One region of the Exiguobacterium sp. QJM3NY_9 genome, then DNA from elsewhere that is predicted to be linked to it. Evidence: riboswitches for the same ligand, from Rfam matches in the RefSeq annotation. Region 1 holds a riboswitch; each other region holds the start of a gene.

Region 1 (6,065 bases):
TTTCGCCGTATCGATGTATTCAAACGGGAAGTAATCTGCTGACGTTCCCATCGTCAATACTTTACTGTCATCACTTGAACCGCCTGATGAATCATCTGATGCACCACATGCTGCCATCGTAAGTGCGAGAATGCCTGCCATTGCCGTTGCTATTAATTTTTTCATGAATAAATTCCCCTTCCAACGCTCAATTGTCAGAACTTTAACAATAGTATGACTTATGTTTTTTTCTAATTCAATACTAAATAGCTCTGATCCGATTTATTACTTTTAGGATATACGAATATTTATTCATTGTAAAGTATAATTATCTCATAATAATGCATAAATCGATTCTTTTTATACAAAACATGAGTAAATAACCAACTTTGAATCCGCTTACATTTTTTATTGCTATCCTCGGATTTTAATCAAGGGTACTTTCTAATTTGAAAAAGGGGATGCTATTGATTCGATTCGTCCTTCTTTTTTCATTGCTCTTTCAATAAGTCGGCCTCTGCTTCAGGGGGGACTGCTAAAAAAACATCCCTTTCGCGCACACTCACTTTCACGACAAACTAAAAACCGTGTTTCAATTAAGAAACACGGCTCACGTTGATTCATTTATGCGTAAATTTCAATCAATGACTCTAATTTTTCAACAACTTCTTCTGCAGTAAACGATTCGATGTCGAAACGTTCAACCATCGAAAGAATGTTGCCATCTTGCATCAAAGCGAATGATGGTGATGAAGGTGGATACCCTTCAAAGTACTCGCGTGCCCGGTCCGTTGCTTCACGGTCTTGTCCCGCAAACACCGTTACGAAATGATCCGGCTTCACGCCTTCCATTCGATTGACGTAAGCAGCTGCCGGGCGAGCAATCCCACCTGCACATCCACATACTGAGTTGACAAGGACAAGTGTCAATCCTTCACGCTTCATCGCGTCATCGACGCTTTCAGCTGTCGTTAATTCTTCAAAACCAGCAGCTGCCGCTTCTTTACGTGCTGTCTGGACGACGTCTTCAAAATACATTTGGAAATCCATCGGTCTAATTCCTCCCTTATTCGTTCTCTTCCTTATTGTACGAGTTTAGATGAAATCTGTCCAAGTCTGCCGCTTAATTCTTGCGCCAAATATGGTTTCGCATGTAGTAGATCACGGAAGGCGACGTAACGGTCAATTTTTTCTTCCGACGGCTGACGGTCATTTTTATACGCACGAATCAAGACATTTTTTGGTGTATGCTCTAAATCAATGAATTCAAGCAATTGTGTCTCGTAACCGACGAGCGTCAAGATTTCGGCACGGATCGAATCCGTCGCAAGCGAAGCGAACTTCTCTTGAATCAGCCCGTGTTGCAACATGACGTCGAGTGGTGAACAGTCGAGTTGACGATTGAGTTCTTTTTGACAACACGGGACACTTAAGATAACAGACGCATTCCAATCAACGGCGCGGGCAAGTGCAACATCCGTTGCGACGTCACAGGCATGAAGCGTCACCATTAAGTCAACCTCTGTATCTTCGTTATAATCATGGACGTCCCCGACACGAAACTCGAGATTCGTATAGTCGAGATCGCGCGCAATCGCTGTACATTCTTCGATGACTTCTTTTTTGAGATCAAGTCCGGTCACTTTCAAGTCGAAGCCTTTGACGACACTCAAGTAATGATACAAGGCAAACGTCAAGTACGATTTTCCACAACCGAAATCAAGAATCCGTAACGTTCGGTCTGTCGGTAACGCTGAAATACTATCTTCGACGAACTCCAGGAACCGATTGATTTGTTTAAATTTATCGTACTTTTGCCGTTTGACTTGCCCGTCTTCCGTCATGACACCGAGTCGGACTAAAAACGGAACGGCGACACCATCTTCAAGGAGATGACTTTTTTTACGATTATGCGACAGTTCTGCTTGAAGGGGTGACTGTTGCGTTGTTTTTAACGATACTTTCATTTTTTTGGATAACTGGAACTGAACTTCTTCCGTCTTGAAACGGAATAAAAATTGACGGAATTCCTCCATCAATCCGTCGAGTCGTTCTAAAAATTCATCAACCGACAAATTTTCGTGTTTAATTATCCGTTCATATTGAAACTCTAACTGGATTGCATACGTATCTTTCAATAGAATCGGTTTTAGTTTGATTCTTCGAAGATCATTCGACTTTTGGCGCGGACCACTAATCGTTGCATGCACGAGAGCAGAAGCCTCGAGCTTTTGAGTGAGTAATTCTTTTACTTGGTGTAATTCCACTGTAGTCCCGTCCTTTTCTGATTGTTCTTTCGAAACTGTAGCAAATTCCACCCTATTCGACAAGTAAGGTAGCTTCATCATTAAAGGAGGAACGAACGATGTTCAAAAAACTTTTATCACAAATCGGAATCGGTGCCGCCACAGTCGATACACGACTCGACAGCGAGCGCTGTGAGCCCGGCGGACAGATTCACGGAACCGTTCATATTAAAGGCGGCAATGTCGACCAAGAAATCGATCGGATTTATTTAGCGTTTAATACACAATATAAGGAAGAAGTCAGGGACAGCACGACATTTACGACGTTCACACTCGATCGTTTTTCGCTAAACGAAGCCGCCTTTACGATTGAAGCAGGTGCCGAACGCGAAATTCCGTTTACGCTTCAAGTACCATTCAATACGCCGCTCTCGGTCAGTCAATCGAAGTCATGGATTGAAACGGGTCTCGATATCGCCCAGGCGGTCGATCCGTCAGACCGGGACGCCATCATCGTCCAAGCCAATGACCTCCAATCCGTCATCTTAGAAGCGATGGAAGAACTTGGATTCCGACTCAAGAAAGCGGACACGGAAAAACTTCCCGGGCGTTACCGGAAGGATTTACCGATCGCCCAGGAACTCGAGTATTCGGCACGCAATACGTACTTCGCCCATAAACTCGATGAAGTCGAAATCATCATGCTCCAAGACCGCACCGGCATCGACATCGTCTTGCAAATCGACCGTCGTGCCCACGACTTAGGTTCGCTCTTCAGTGAGATGGCGGGTGCGGATGAGACAATGACGAAGCTACCCTTATCGAACCACGATTTGATGGACCGAAACGCCGTCAAACAACAATTAAACGATTTGATTGAACGGTACAGCTGATTTCCTTACCAGAATCTTCATTATGCCTGTAATCCACCAACAAAAAAACCTGAACGATTGCCATGACTTTCTTTACGAAAGCTGAAAATTGCTCAGGTTTTGTGCGGTCTGTCGTCTGATCGCGCTGATCGACAGCGGCTAAAGCTGTACTTATCGTTTCGTTACTTTTGGTTGACGCGTAACTTGTGTAAAGAGACGTTCAAACGTTTCTTCCGTCCAGCCCATTTCCCAAAACATCAATTCGTAATAACAGCTTCTGACGAAATGGTGTTTCATCCGTTCCCGTTCTTCGGCACTCGCTCGCGCCGCCAATGCATCGAGGCGATCGACCTGTTCAAAGACGACCCGTTCGAACCATTCCGAGCTGTATGTTGCAATCCACTGTTGATAAATCGGTGACGCCGGTGACTTCGTCAACAGTTGTTGTCCGACCTCATAATAAAGCCAGTAACACGGTAAAATCGCTGCAATCGTTTCCCCGAGTGTCCCCTCGCTCGCGTGATGCATATGCGAGACATAGGCATACGCAGTCGGTGCCGGTTCGAACGCTGCTAAATCCGCTTCCGTAATAGCGAGCGGTTCAAAAAACGATTGATGAAGTGATAGCTCAGCCGCATAGGTCGATGTCGCATGTTCCGCGAGTTCCGCGATCGTCGCGAAATCCGTTGCCTTTGAGGCGGCCTGGGCTTGAATTTTTGCGAAATGTTTTAAATAATACGCATCCTGCATGACATAATGTCGAAATTTTTCGAGCGGTAACGTCCCGTCACCAATGCCTGTGACGAATGGATGGGAAAAACTGCTGTCCCAATATGTTTTTGCGGCTTGCCGAATTTCTTGACTGAATTTCAACCTAATTCCCCCTTTTGTTGAATCAAAAAACGCCACACCCTACGAACAGGGCATGACGTGAAGAGACAACAAGAGAGATATTCACGCCACTTCCCTCCGTAAGTCCAAACTTAATCAGGTTCAAAGGGTCCGAACGTCTTCGTCGTCTCAGTCGGCCTACCGACTCCCCTAGTGGTCATTATTTAATTCCTCTTCACTATATCATTTTTTCAGTCACATGATCAGGATTTTAAATGAAATGTAGTATAGGATTAGGGACACGAGGTGGGCGGTTCATTCCGCCTCAAGACCGATTCCGTTCTGAAACCCGTCACTTACAATGAAATTAGCACCTGATACTATCTACTATACTCGGAGGATTTATACTATGAATAAAGCAACAAAAATCATGACAACGACGCTTTTAGCGACAAGTTTACTTCTACCGACTGCTGCTTCAGCAGAGCAAGTCGTCGATAAAACGATCATCACGCTTGGTGAATCGCTCGGGGCAAAGGATAAAGCCTGGGTACTCGCCCGATTGAATGCGCCGGAAGGCATTACGCCCGTCATCGCCACGACAGCAGATGAAGAAAAATATTTAGGTAAGAACGTTCCCCAGTCCCAGCTCGGCGGCAACATGTACTCTTCCGCAAAAATCGAACTCGCTGAAAAAGGCGACGGTTTATCTGTCGCGACCGAAAACATTACCTGGGTAACAAAAGACATGTACTTGAACGCGCTCGTCACTGCAGGCGTAACGGACGCCGACATCACAATCACTTCCCCTTATAAAGTCACCGGGACCTCTGCTTTGACGGGGATCATGAAAGCATACGATCAAACGTCGGCTGAGACCGGCATTAAATTGACGGATGAACGAAAAGATTTAGCCCAACAAGAGTTATCGGTCACTTCCGATGTCGGAAAAACGGTCGGGACGGACAAAGTCGCCGAACTGATGAATGAAATCAAAGCAGAGATCGCCAAACAAAAGCCGGAAACCAAAGTCGATATCGAGAATGTCATCATCCAAGTCATTCAAAATAACAACATCCAGTTGTCGGACGCCCAAATGGACCGGTTGACGTCATTGTTCAGTCAAATGGAGAAAGCTGACTTGAACTGGGGACAAATCGAGACCGGATTAAAGGGTGCCGGGCAAGATATCCACGCGTTCGCGACCTCCGAAGAAACGAAAGGATTTTTTGCAAAACTGTTTGACGGCTTAAGTAAGTTCTTTAACTCGATTTCCGGACTGTTCAAGTAACTGAAAACGATTTCATTTTCAGTTCAAAACATGGTAAACTAACTTTATCGAAACGAAAAGGTGGTGTAAAAGATGGGTTTTGCTGCGTGTAAGCATTGGTTGATGGAACAACTTTATCTGTTGCGCGCGATTTTTCATGAAATGGCGTTCTAAAGGACGAGTCTGCCCTTTTCTTAGGAACATCCATCTGAAAAATAAAGCAAAGCGCACCTTTTACGGTAAACGGAGAGCGCTATTTGCGTTCTCCGTTTTTTGATGCGCATGAAAGGAAGTTACTGATCATGATTTGCGACATCCAACACCTGACAAAACAATTTGGGGGAGCATCCGTCTTAACCGATGTCTCGCTCTATCTTAAACAAGCTGACCGCATCGGATTGATCGGTCGAAACGGAACCGGAAAAACAACGTTACTGCGTTTAATCGCGCAACTCGAAACACCGGACAGCGGAACCCTTTATCTCAAAAAAGGACTTTCCATCGGTTATTTGGCTCAAATTCCACAGTTCGCAGAAGAATTGACGGGCCTTGATGTTCTCTGGACCGCATTTGCCCAAATCGTCGCCTTACGGACGACGATGCATCAGCTTGAACAACAAATGGCAAGTGCTGACCACCTGGACGATGTGCTGAATGAGTATACGCGTGTGACCGAACAATTCGAACAACAGGACGGTTACCTGCTCGATTCGAAAATCCAGCGCATGATTAACGGACTCCATCTCGATGCCTTGCTGACACGTCCCTTTTCTCAATTAAGTGGTGGCGAACAAACCAAAATCTGTCTCGGTCGGATGCTGCTAACGGAACCCGACTTGTTGATTCTTGACGAGCCGACGAATCACC
Region 2 (6,065 bases), 570 kb from region 1:
TATCGCCTGTTCATGCTTCACAAGAGTTTGTCTAAACACAAAAACAGCCATCGCATATTTTTGTGTCTAGATTGAGGAATGAATACCTCTCTGTTTTAGGAGGTTCCACATGCAGACACCTTAGTGCCCGTTTCGCCTTGAACCGAACACCCAGTTCATTCGAAATTCGAGTTCTTATGTCGTATAACTTTTGATGAACCGGCGATCGATCCATTGTTTCAAACGCCAGCTCAAATGATTCGTCTGATAGTGTCGTCCGTAAAGCAAGGTCCCTTGCTGATGTCCCATCGAAAGAATCGTCAAGTAACGCGTTTGCGGCCGGAACGTCCGCAAACGTTCCTGATTGACGAAACGAAGGAGATTCTCAAGCAAGACCGGTGCTTGCCGGACGGCGGTTACACCGTTCTTCGGTGTGTTCGGATATGCGGCGAGCGTCGCACAGTCCCCGACGGCAAACAGAGAAGGGTCCTCGAGCGACTGGAACGTCTCGTGAACGAGCAAAAACCCGCGCTCATCACAATAGAGGCCGGATGCCTTAAACAAATCCAGCGCTGACGCGCCACCTAAAAACAGGACGGCATCTGCTTTAAATGATTGGCCCGACTGGAGCCGGACGGTTTGCTCATCAAGAGAGAGGAACCGGTCGACGATGCGTGTCACGCCCAGCGTATCCAACCGGTCAAGGATGCTCGCTTCTGCCGGGTGTCCTGCGAGGAGCGATTCATCATGGACGAGTGTGACCGGACAACCGTCCGATTGGAATGAGGCGGCCATCTCGATTGCAGCAGCACCGCTCCCGACGATGACGGGCGACGATGCCTCTTTAAACTGACGGAGCGCCTGATCGATTTGATAATTCGGCTTGATTGTGACGCGTGACGTTGCATCTGAGACATTCCAGTCATTCGAACCGATGTTACACGATACGACGTCGTAAGAAATGATTTCGCCTGACTGACAGAAGACTTGTTTCGTTTGCGGATCGATGCGCGTGACACGGTCCTCCATCAATGTCTTTCCGTGACGCGCACAGAGTGCTTTGACATCGACCCGGGTCTCCTCGAGTCGATACGTGCCGTCCGCAAGACCGGAGAACATTCCTGAATAATACTGATAACGGGACGGATTGATGACGATCCATTCAACATCCGGATGCGTTCCTTCCTTGATACATTCTAAATGGGCATGACCTGCCCCGACTAATACGATTCGTTTCAAACCTTCACCTACTTCTTTAAATTAACTGCTTCCGAAACTATGATTCCCTGAATCCGTCTGCGTTAATCTAATGAATGTCATAGGACAATCCGAAGCAGGCTCGCCACGAGACAAACCAGACAAAAAAACACTTGGTCGTGACGCGTCACGACCGGACGAACATAATACGTCCGCTCGGCCTGAAACCGACGCGCTTCCATCGCAATCGCGATTTGTTCCGAACGCATGATACTGTTCGTAAAAAGCGGTAAACTGATGGCGAAAAACGTCTGCCATGGCCAAATCGAGTGCTGTTGGCGGACCCGCCGTGCTTGACAGATTGTTCTTATTTCCTGCTGGAAGATCGGAATAAAACGAATCCCTGCTAAAAAGCCGTATGCGAGACGGTCTGGAAGGCGGCACTGATGAATCAGGCTCATGACGAACCGGGTTTGGTCGGTCGTCGCGATGAACGTCAAACTGAGGAAGACGAAGGCGAGCATCCGCAGTGCGATCAACCAGGCGTGACCGATACTTTCTTCCGTCACGCGAAACCAACCGAATGACCAAACTTCCGTACTGCCTTTTCCGAAGGCTGCCATCATCCAAAATGTCAGCAAGAACAAGACGAGGTAGGGGGAGACCCGTTTGGCGAGCATCAACAGTGACCAACCGGAGCAGCCCAATCCGACCGCAGCGAGTAAAAGTAAGGCTATCGTTTCGCGTAACGTCGGTGCCGCAATCAAAAGCACCATCACATACAGGAGGGCACCGAGCTTGAGTGCCGGATTAATACGCGCGAGCGGGGAGTCGTTTTCCTGCACGACGTTTCACCTCCTCGAGTTGCTGATACAAATACGATAACGGACGAGAGAGTTGGTTATGCTCGAGTAACGTCTCGTCTTTAAACAAAGTGTCCGGTGTGCCGTCGAACTGAAGTCGCCCGTCACCAAGGACGAGGACCCGGTCGGCATACTGGTGGACCAGCTCCATGTCATGCGTCACCATGATCAGCGTCGTCCCGTTTAATCGCGCCTGCTCGAACATCTCGATGAGTTGACTTGTCGTCTCGGCATCTTGACCGAACGTCGGTTCATCGAGCAACAGGACGTCTTTTGGCTCTAACAACATCGTCGCGACGCTGAGCCGTCGCTTTTGACCCATGCTCAGGGCGAGGGGCGACTGACGGGCGACATGGGTTAACCGGTAGGATTGCAACGCCGTTTCAATCCGCTCCGGCGTCGGTGCATCCATGCTGATTACGAGCTCGTCTTCGACCGTCTGCTTGAGAAATTGGAGCTCTGGCTGTTGAAAGACGAATCCGACGTGTCGGTAATAGCTCCGACTTTTCCATGCCCGCAGTTCTTTTTCGAACAAGCGGACCGTACCGCCTTGCGCCGGAATCAATTTCGCCAGTGTTTCGAGCAACGTGCTTTTCCCGGCACCATTCGATCCGACAACCATGATCCACTCTCCGCCGTGTGTTGCAAGCGACAGGTCGTCGACAATCACTTGCTTACGGCGTCCTAACGAGGTACGCGTCAGCGCGAACGTATTGTCGTGCCGAACCGGAGGACGGATGTTAGTCACTTTTCGTAACCGCCCCGCCTGGGAAGAAGCGGGGGGCACGGTTTCCAGTTCATACGGGTAGAGGAGCGGTGTCGCAATGCCGCGTCGTTCAAGTTCATCGCGATGCTGACCGAAGACATCAAGCGGCGGACCATCGCGTAAAATCGTTCCGCCGTGATCGAAGACGAGCACCCGGTCACTGAACGTCACACAGCGGTCAAGCTGATGTTCAATCAGAACGAGCGTCAACGTCCGGTCGTGATGGAGTTCCTCAATCAGCTGCATCAAAACCCGATGTCCTGCCGGATCGAGTTGCGCCGTCGGTTCGTCAAGCAATAGAATATCCGGCTCAAGGGCTAGGACGCAGGCGAGGGCGAGTCGTTGTTTCATCCCTCCTGACAGTTGCATAATCGGTGTCGTCAGCGGCACGTCCAGGCCGACACGTGCCAGTACGGCGTCAATCCGGTCATCCATCTGACTGCGGTCGACTGAGCGATTTTCAAGACTAAAGGCAACTTCCGCTCCGACGGTCTGCATGCAGAACTGGTCGTCCGGATTTTGAAAAAGGATTCCGACCGTCCCATTCGTTTTGCAGTGGCCGCTGACATCGGCTTCAATCGCGTCAGGTAATAAACCGGCGAGAACATGTAAAAACGTCGTTTTCCCACTGCCGCTCGGTCCGACGAGCAACGTCGTTTCCCCTTCGTGTAGCGTCACCGTCACGTGGTGCAGGACGTTGTCATGTTGCCCCGGATAGCGGACAGACAAGTCGTTACAATGAATCATGCCGCATCCGGTTTCTGCCGCTTACGCCCGATCGCATAACCGTTCAACGTCCCTGTCTTGACGAGCGCATCGACGATGACTTTTGCAAGTAATCCACCGAGCAATGCACCGCTGACGAGTTGAAGGGAAAACGTCAACAGAAGTGTCGTCGTCGTATAGTAGGCGAAACCATTGACGACAAGACTATAGACCATACTGCCGATTGCGGCGAACATTCCGGATAGAACTAACGTCATTGTGTTGAACTTCCGGTATCCGAAGAGGGCAAAAGCGATTTCGGCACCGATTCCTTGAGCGAAACCAATCAATAAGGCCGATAATCCGAAGTGACTCCCCGTGAATAATTCGACAGCCGCGGCGACGACTTCTGCAATCAGTGCTGCCCCGGGCTTTTGAATGATGTAGGCGACAAGCGGACTCGCGATGACCCAAATCCCGAACATCCAGTTCGATCCGACCGGTCCGAAGATCGCGGAAATCGGTAACCACAATGTCGACCACCCTAAGTAGAGTACCCCGCAAGCAACCGACAACATCATCATGACGATGATTTCTTTCATTTTCCAACTGTTCATGTTCCTATCTCCCTTTGGCACAACCACCAGACAAACAAAAAGACCGCCCTCTATGAAAGAGAGCGGTCGCTGAATCTGCAAACATGCAGAAAAATTGAACGAATTACCGCTCCACTTTCCTACGCTAGTATGAACTAGATCAGGTTCAAAGGGTCCGAAGTGAATCGTCTCAGCCAATGGGCTCCCCTAGTGGATGTGCATATAATGTGTACGCTATTTACTGTACCGACTCTACTGACAGTTGTCAATACAGATAAAAAAACCCTCCGCGAGGGGAGGGTAAGAAAAATTATTCTTTTTCTTCCGTTTGTTCTTCAGTAGAAACTTCTTCTGTCGCTTCAGCTGGTTCTTCAGCATCTGCTTCTTCGAGATCCGCTTCAAGTGTCGATTCGACGACGGCAACGACTTGAATGTCACCTTCCGTAACGATACGGTATTCTTTTTCTTCCGGTAAATCCGAAACCGATAGAGAATCACCGAGGTTAAGATTTGTCACATCGACTTCGACGCGTTCCGGTAATTTATCTGGTGTAGCTGCAACTGTTACTTTAAAGAGTGTTTGTGAAAGATATCCACCAAGTTTTGCACCAGCCGCTTCGCCGACGAGGACGATATCTGTTTCGACTTCTGTTTCTTCATCCATTTTAACAGCGATGAATTCAACGTGCTTGATTGTTGGTGTGAAGATATCCATATCGAGTTTGTTGATCAGTGTGTTGACTTTTTTACCACCGATTTGAAGTGCAACAAGTGCATTCTCACCATGTTCACGAACGACTTTGATCAATGCTTTTTCGTCAAAGGCAATCGGTGTACTTTCCACTTTGTAACCATACACGACACCAAGAGCTTTTCCTTCATGACGTAATTGCTTTCTAAGTGAGCGTGGGCGTACTTCGCGTTCTTCTACTTTTAATGTTACTGACATGTTCATTTCCCCCTTGAATTTGGTATAGCCCTCAAAAGGTAATGAAGAAAGGAGTGGAACGAATCGTTCCGGATCAAGACAGTGCATCGAATGCTATTTCAAATTGATTTCATAAAAAATGAAGATCGAAGTGAGTGGTTAGCATTTCTCTCCCAGGTCATTACGCTGATATTGAGAAACATGTGGTTGTAAAAGCAACTCGCTGATGCGGTGCTATGATAGTTATACCCCCGTAACATTAAAAGCTAAACATCAACCGGCGAAAAAACGATAGCCAGAAACCTGTTCTCCCTAGAGCAGCAACGGTTTACATCATGTAAAGAAATCGGTGCCTTTCCTCTTATTCAAGCAATTGAACCATCTCATCGACCGATAACGCAAGTGACGCCGGTTGTTCAAGTATGTCCGTCACGAGTGTCGCCTTCCGCTCCTGCAGCTCGATGATTTTTTCTTCGATTGTGCCTTTCGTGATTAATTTAATGACTTCGACCGTCTGTGTTTGTCCCATCCGGTGTGCCCGGTCAGCCGCTTGCTGTTCGACAGCCGGATTCCACCAACTATCATATAAGATGACGGTATCCGCCGTCGCCAAGTTCAGTCCGGTGCCGCCCGCCTTCAGTGAAATCAAAAACAGATCGACTTCGCCTGCATTAAAACGGTCGCAGCGTTCGAGACGCTCCGCAATCGGTGTATCCCCGCGCAGTTCGAAATGGGGAAGGTGTAACTCATGCAGGTCGTTCCGAATCAAATCGAGCATTTTTGTAAACTGTGAAAAAATTAAGATCCGTTTGCCTGCTGCCCGTTTTTCTTGAATCAAGGCGAGCAACCGGTCCCGTTTCGCCGACCGGCCACGGTAGTTTTCGACGAACAGACGGGGATCGCAACAGATTTGCCGGAGCCGGGTCAATCCGGCGAGTAACTTCATCCGTTCTTCCGGTTTTGACTGATCAAGATGCTGTAACGTCTCGAGCTGTAACTTTGCCAAGTGGGCGGCATAGAGTTTTTTCTGA
Region 3 (6,065 bases), 420 kb from region 1:
CAAGTGATCTGTTGTTTCATACGATTAGCTTCGTGAAAAAGCTAAAAAACGCACCGCAGTTCTTTATCGGACTGCGGTGCGTTTTTTTGTATTTTTCTCAAGAAGAAGCCTTTCCTTCATTCACATGCTCCATTGCCAAATGAACTAACGACGAGACATGATGGTCATCAAGTGAATAATAGACAACTTTTCCTTCTTTACGATATTTGACGAGACCTTGTTTCAATAACGTTCTTAAGTGATGCGAAGCCGTCGCAATCGAACAATCAACTGATGCCGATACGTCACAAACACAAAGTTCTCGCTCGACCGTCAATGCATAAGCGATTCGTAGACGCGTTGCGTCCGATAACACTTTAAACAATTTCCCAATCTCAAGCGTCGGGATTTTTTCAACGGCATGACCAATTTCAGTTGCACGTTTTTGATCGATCGCAATCGTCTCACAGCGTGGTGCCTCCACTGTCTTCACCTCTCCTCCAAACTATTGCACCATCCTAAAACAACAAATGCAAGTAAGATGACTACGATGATTCGCGAGGTGAAGATTCATTTCCGATGTTTTTTTTGGATTGTACGAAAAACTGCCCATCCCCCTAATCGATTCCCGATATCCCAAACGATTCGATTAGTATCAACAGCTCGTACACCGATGTCGATGATACTTGTATTTCGCAATCGCTCCTTATATCGATTCGATAGGAAGCGTGGTAACGGTACTTGTAACATCACCCGATAAAATAAATCGAGGTGTGTATGTCCCCAGATTTCCGTAGCGATGGATGCCGTTTTAATCAACAGCGGCCGTTTATATCGTTGTCGGTGTTTGTTTTTTAACAAAGCCGCCAATTCAAATGCATAACGATTCGGATACGGAAACAATTTCCAACCTAAATGATACTTTCCGCGATTGTCGATTCGAATGATTTGTGGTTCGATTCGATACCGAATCCAGCCTCCCCGAAAGCGAATGACTTGCCATTTCACGTACATCACCTCTTCAGTGATTATACCCGGTCTGATACTATTTGACGCGCAGTCTGAACCGCCTCTTTGAACTCCCGTGCCGCACGTTCAATATCTGGTGCTGCAAATAAGGCAGAGACGACAGCATATCCTTCAAGCATCTCGAATAAGTCGGGCACCACATGATGTGTGATTCCACCAATCCCGACGAGAGGAAGGGAAACAGCCCGGCGAATCGCTTGGAGTGTTTCGTTTGTCATCTGACTCGCATCGTCTTTTGTCGCCGTTGGATAGAGTGACCCTACGCCAAGATAAGTTGCCCCGTCTTGCTCTGCTTCGATTGCCTGTTCAACGGTCGAGACAGAAACCCCAATCGTGGCTTCCGGTAACAGCTTACGTGCCTCCCGCAAAGGGATGTCCTCTTGCCCGATATGCAGACCTGCACCGACGATTTGTGCGATATCAATCCGGTCATTGATGATGAGTGGGACGCCGTAACGAAACATCATTTTCTTCAAGTCGCTCGCTTGTTCGAGAAATTCTTTCCCTTGCGCCTGTTTTTCACGAAGCTGGACCATCGTCGCGCCACCTTTTATTGCTGCTTCGACCGCATCAATCAAGGCAACGTCCGGGTGAAAGCGCCGATCTGTTACCGCATAAACCGTGTAATCATTCTCCACTGGTCAATACCCCTTTCAAACTTTCTTCTGTAGTTAAGCTGATTGCGTTGAACAACCCCATCCGGAAATCACCGAGTCCCGCTGCTTCATCTGCGACTTCACCCGCTTTTCCCATTAAATACGTCCCATAGGTCGCTGCTTCGAATGCATCATACCCTGCTCCAAGTAGGGTCCCGATGAGCGATGCCGTCATACAGCCTGTCCCTGTAATGTGTCCGAGTCGTGGCGTTCCTACGGTTAGTTTTACTTGACGCTTGCCGTCTGTAATGAAATCAACCGGTCCCGTTACGACGAGAGTCGTCCCGAGCCGTCCAGCAAACTCATGGACGACTTGAAAATCTAATGTCTCTCCTGAAGCGACATCGACTCCTTTTGAACGTCCGACTTGACCGATGAGCGTCTTGATTTCAGAGACGTTCCCCTTAATGACCGTAAAATGAATTGCTTCGAGTAACTCTTTCGTGAATTGTGTCCGAAGTGTCGTCGCCCCCATTCCGACTGGATCTAAAATAATCGGTTTCTTCAATCGGTTGGCCGTTTGACCTGCCAACAATTGCGACGCTCGTGAAGCTGCGTTCAATGTCCCGATATTGATAACGACAGCATCTGCATGTCCAACCATTTCCTCGACTTCTAGGATATCTTCCGCCATGACAGGTGAACCCCCGAGCGCAAGGGTCATATTGGCACACTCATTAATCGTGACCGCATTCGTTAAATGATGAATTAATGGTTTTTTATCATGAATGGTTGTAAGCATCCGTTTCCCTCCAAATGTCATAAAAGTGATGTGTCGGTCCGATTCCGTTCCCTAAGGCAAATCCATGCCGGATTGCTTCAGTTACGTACCGTTTAGCATAAATCACGCTATCCTTCAGGGAATCTCCCAGAGCAAGACGTGCCGCAATCGCGGAAGATAATGTACATCCTGTCCCATGTGTATGCTGGCGTTTTAATCGTGCCTCCTGAAACAGATGATGCATCCCTTCCGTGTATAAAATATCCGAGGCATCCGTACTTTCGAGATGACCGCCTTTTAACAGGATAGCGATGTCTCGTTTTTGTGCGAATTCCGTCGTCGCCAGCTTCATTTCATCAACTGTCGAAATCGCTTGCCCTAACATGCGTTCCATTTCCGGAATATTCGGGGTCGTCAAGGTTGCAAGCGGCATCAAGTGCTCCATTAATGCTTGTTCAGCATATTTCCTTAACAGGGCATGCCCCCCTTTTGCGACCATCACGGGGTCTAAGACGACTGGTCCCTTATAATGTTTCAAACATTTGGCAATAACTTGAATCGTTTTTTCATTCGAGACCATCCCAATTTTAACGGCATCTACACGAATATCGCTAAAAATCGAGTTCAACTGGGCTTCGACAAGCGTTGGTGATACATCTTCAACTGCTTGTACGCCTAACGTATTTTGCGCTGTGATAGCAGTAATTACACTCATACCGTAAACCCCAAGAGCAGAAAAAGTTTTTAGGTCGGCTTGAATTCCAGCTCCACCACTAGAGTCTGATCCAGCAATCGTCAGTACATGTTTCATCGATAGACCTCACTTTCTATGAGAGCACAAGGAGAAAGCGGAACGAAAAAAAGCGTCGTCCGCTGTAAAAAAGCAGACGACGCCATGAAAAACCAACGAGTGTGGTCACTTATTCATGTCTTCAATCTCAACTTTCCTACGCTGGTATTATCCAGATCAGGTGATAGGGTCGAAAACAGAATGGTTTTCCTCTCAGCCAGATTCCTCCAGCTCCCCTAGTTGCTCATGATTTAAATTTCCCTTTCACTGTAGCATAGCGTCATAAAAAAAACGAGCCGAAGCTCGTTTTTATAAGTATGCTAATGGATTAACTGTATTAGCTGGTCCTGTCGCACTGTATTGGTAACCACCAATATGCAATTCAAAATGAAGATGTGCGCCCGTCGAGTTTCCCGTATTTCCGAGCGTACCGATTTGTTGTCCTTGCGAGACCGTTTGTCCAGCATGAACTGATAATGAATTCATGTGCGCGTAAACTGTTGTATACACTTTCCCATTCAAGAAATGTGAAATCATCACGTGATTTCCGTACGGTCCACCGCTTCCTGCTGTGATGACCGTTCCTGAAGCTGCTGCGACGATTGATGATCCGACTGGCCCTCTAAAGTCGACACCATTATGGAAAGTATACCCATTTGCACCACTCGCTGGTCCGAATCCTTGTGAAACACTTCCTGACGCAGGGCGAACGAACTGCGCCGAACCGCTCGGAACACTAGCGACTGGCGTAGCACTTACGACCTTCTTAGACGTCCCGGCGTTGTTTTTTTCCGCCGCTTTCGCCGCCTTTTCCGCTGCCGCTTTTTCAGCTGCTGCCTTTTCCGCTGCTACTTTAGCAGCTGCCTTTGCTGCCGCAATCGCACGTTCTTGCGCTTCTAATGTCGCTTGAAGTTCTTTCGCATTCAGAAGTTTTGTCGTAAATTTTGTTTTACCTTGACGTAGTTTTTTTAAGGTTTCACTACGCGCTTTCATTTGCTGTTTGAGTTCCTTTTTTTGAACCAAAAGGGCTTCTTTTTCTTTCACTCGCTCTTCCTTTTTATCCACGAGCGTCGCTTTAGCATCCGCTAATTTTTTTTGCGTTTCAAGGTAAGCAGAAATCATCTTGTCATCTTGTTCAGCAATTTTTTTCCCTGCCATCACACGACTAAAGAGATCGCCAAGATCTTTCGAACCAAAAATGACTTCTTCCCATTTAATAGAATTCCCATCATTTTCTTGAAGCACACGAAGGCGGTCTCCTAACAGCTCTTCCTGGCGTTTTAACATTTCTTCATAATGAATAATGTCTGCCTCAAGCTCTTCAATTCGTTCATTCAACTGACGAATCTGTTTATTTTTTTCTGAGACACGAAAAATATTTTCATTGATTGCTGCATCAATCGCATTGATTTGACGTTGCTCTTTTGAAATTTTAGATTCTTGTTTTTTGATTGATTTTTCTAGTTTACGTTGTTCAGCTGCATTATCTGCTTTCTTTTCTTTGATTGTAGCCGCTTGAGTGATTGGGGTGTTCGTCAATAATAACGTCCCTAATAGTACGGTAGAAAATAACTTTTTTAGCATATGTGAGTTCCTCGCTTATGTATGAATTCGATTTTTGAAGTCATGTTTCGTAGTAAAACTATCTGAAATTGATTATAGCACCGTAATAGTTTCAGAAAAATTTCATTTACGTTTCAAATGAAAACGTTATTTTGTAATATAACAACTAATTATTCAAACTATATAAAAAAAGAACCTCTACAATGTAGAGGTTCTTTTACGATTTTATAACATTGACATAGGATTAACACTATTTGCAGGGCCTGTTCCGCTGTAGATATAACCGCCGACATGAATTTCGAAGTGTAGGTGTGGTCCAGTCGAGTTACCCGTGCTACCAAGTGCACCGATTTGTTGTCCCTGGCTGACACGTTGTCCTGCACGCGCATTCAATGAACTCATGTGCGCGTAAACCGTCGTATACGTTTTTCCGTTCAATTGGTGAGCAATCATGATGTGATTCCCGTAAGGACCACTGCTAGAAGCCGTAATGACAGTTCCTGTTGCTGCTGCGACGATTGGTGTTCCAACCGGTGCACCAAAGTCGATTCCATTATGGAATCCGTACCCATTTTCACCACTTGCTGAGCCGTATCCCTGTGTAGTCGCACCACTTGTCGGATGAATGAACAATGCTGAAGATGCAACTGGAGCCGGAGCCGGAGCTGGCTTCGGTGCTATTGGTGCTGGTTTTGGTGCTACAGGTGCTGGTGCCGGCGTTGATTGTTTTGTTGAATTCGTTGTTGCTTTTTGACGCGCTGCTTGTTTTGCAGCTTGCTCGGCTGCCGCTTTTTCTGCAGCAGCTTGCTCAGCTGCTGCCTTTTCTGCCGCTGCCTGATCGGCTGCTGCTTGTGCCGCTTGAGCTTCAGCACGGGCTTTTGCTTCTCGTGCTTCTTGTGCTTTGCGCTCTTTTTCAATCCGTGCTTCACGTTCACGTGCCGCTTTTTCTGCCGCGATTGCTTTTTCTTGCGCAATCAAGATTTGTTGAACTTCTTTCGCGTCCATCAACTGTGTCTCAAATTTCTTTTTTTGCTTCTTAAGTTCTTTAATGCGTTTGTTTCGTTCACTGATTTGTTGTTCGAGCTCTGCCTGTTGACGTTTTAATTCTTTTTTCTCTGTCACAAGCTTTGCTTTTTTATCTTTAAGTTCTGCTTGGGCATTCGCTAATTTCTTTTGCGTGTTCCGGTAATCCGTAATCATCTTATCATCTTGTTGTGAGATGGATTTCCCGGCTAGCACACGGCTGACGAGATCTCCGACATCTTTTGAACCAAAGATGACTTCTTCCCATTTAATCGAATTACCATCATTTTCTTGCATGACACGT

Evidence for each region. A riboswitch is a leader RNA that binds a small molecule or an ion and turns the genes downstream of it on or off. The one in region 1 is predicted to bind thiamine pyrophosphate.
Region 2: another riboswitch for thiamine pyrophosphate. It lies ahead of AC0VYQ_RS08290 (ECF transporter S component); the one in region 1 lies ahead of tenA (thiaminase II).
Region 3: another riboswitch for thiamine pyrophosphate. It lies ahead of thiD (bifunctional hydroxymethylpyrimidine kinase/phosphomethylpyrimidine kinase); the one in region 1 lies ahead of tenA (thiaminase II).

What each region holds. Positions count from the first base shown of each region.
Region 1 covers NZ_CM149679.1:1,014,372-1,020,436, reverse strand. Annotated here, with positions in the region: gene AC0VYQ_RS05065 (transporter substrate-binding domain-containing protein) at 1-165, opposite strand, end outside; gene AC0VYQ_RS05060 (BrxA/BrxB family bacilliredoxin) at 604-1,029, opposite strand; gene AC0VYQ_RS05055 (class I SAM-dependent methyltransferase) at 1,062-2,246, opposite strand; gene AC0VYQ_RS05050 (sporulation protein) at 2,345-3,118, shown strand; gene tenA (thiaminase II) at 3,269-3,970, opposite strand; TPP riboswitch at 4,045-4,150, opposite strand; gene AC0VYQ_RS05040 (DUF1002 domain-containing protein) at 4,338-5,219, shown strand; gene abc-f (ribosomal protection-like ABC-F family protein) at 5,501-6,065, shown strand, end outside.
Region 2 covers NZ_CM149679.1:1,586,314-1,592,378, forward strand. Annotated here, with positions in the region: gene AC0VYQ_RS08275 (NAD(P)/FAD-dependent oxidoreductase) at 175-1,218, opposite strand; gene AC0VYQ_RS08280 (energy-coupling factor transporter transmembrane component T family protein) at 1,296-2,021, opposite strand; gene AC0VYQ_RS08285 (ABC transporter ATP-binding protein) at 1,987-3,552, opposite strand; gene AC0VYQ_RS08290 (ECF transporter S component) at 3,549-4,127, opposite strand; TPP riboswitch at 4,227-4,325, opposite strand; gene AC0VYQ_RS08295 (50S ribosomal protein L25/general stress protein Ctc) at 4,417-5,055, opposite strand; gene AC0VYQ_RS08300 (DEAD/DEAH box helicase) at 5,396-6,065, opposite strand, start outside.
Region 3 covers NZ_CM149679.1:594,511-600,575, reverse strand. Annotated here, with positions in the region: gene AC0VYQ_RS02965 (CHASE3 domain-containing protein) at 1-7, shown strand, start outside; gene AC0VYQ_RS02960 (ArsR/SmtB family transcription factor) at 98-472, opposite strand; gene AC0VYQ_RS02955 (hypothetical protein) at 550-987, opposite strand; gene thiE (thiamine phosphate synthase) at 1,008-1,646, opposite strand; gene thiM (hydroxyethylthiazole kinase) at 1,636-2,406, opposite strand; gene thiD (bifunctional hydroxymethylpyrimidine kinase/phosphomethylpyrimidine kinase) at 2,387-3,196, opposite strand; TPP riboswitch at 3,313-3,423, opposite strand; gene AC0VYQ_RS02935 (murein hydrolase activator EnvC family protein) at 3,485-4,759, opposite strand; gene AC0VYQ_RS02930 (murein hydrolase activator EnvC family protein) at 4,964-6,065, opposite strand, start outside.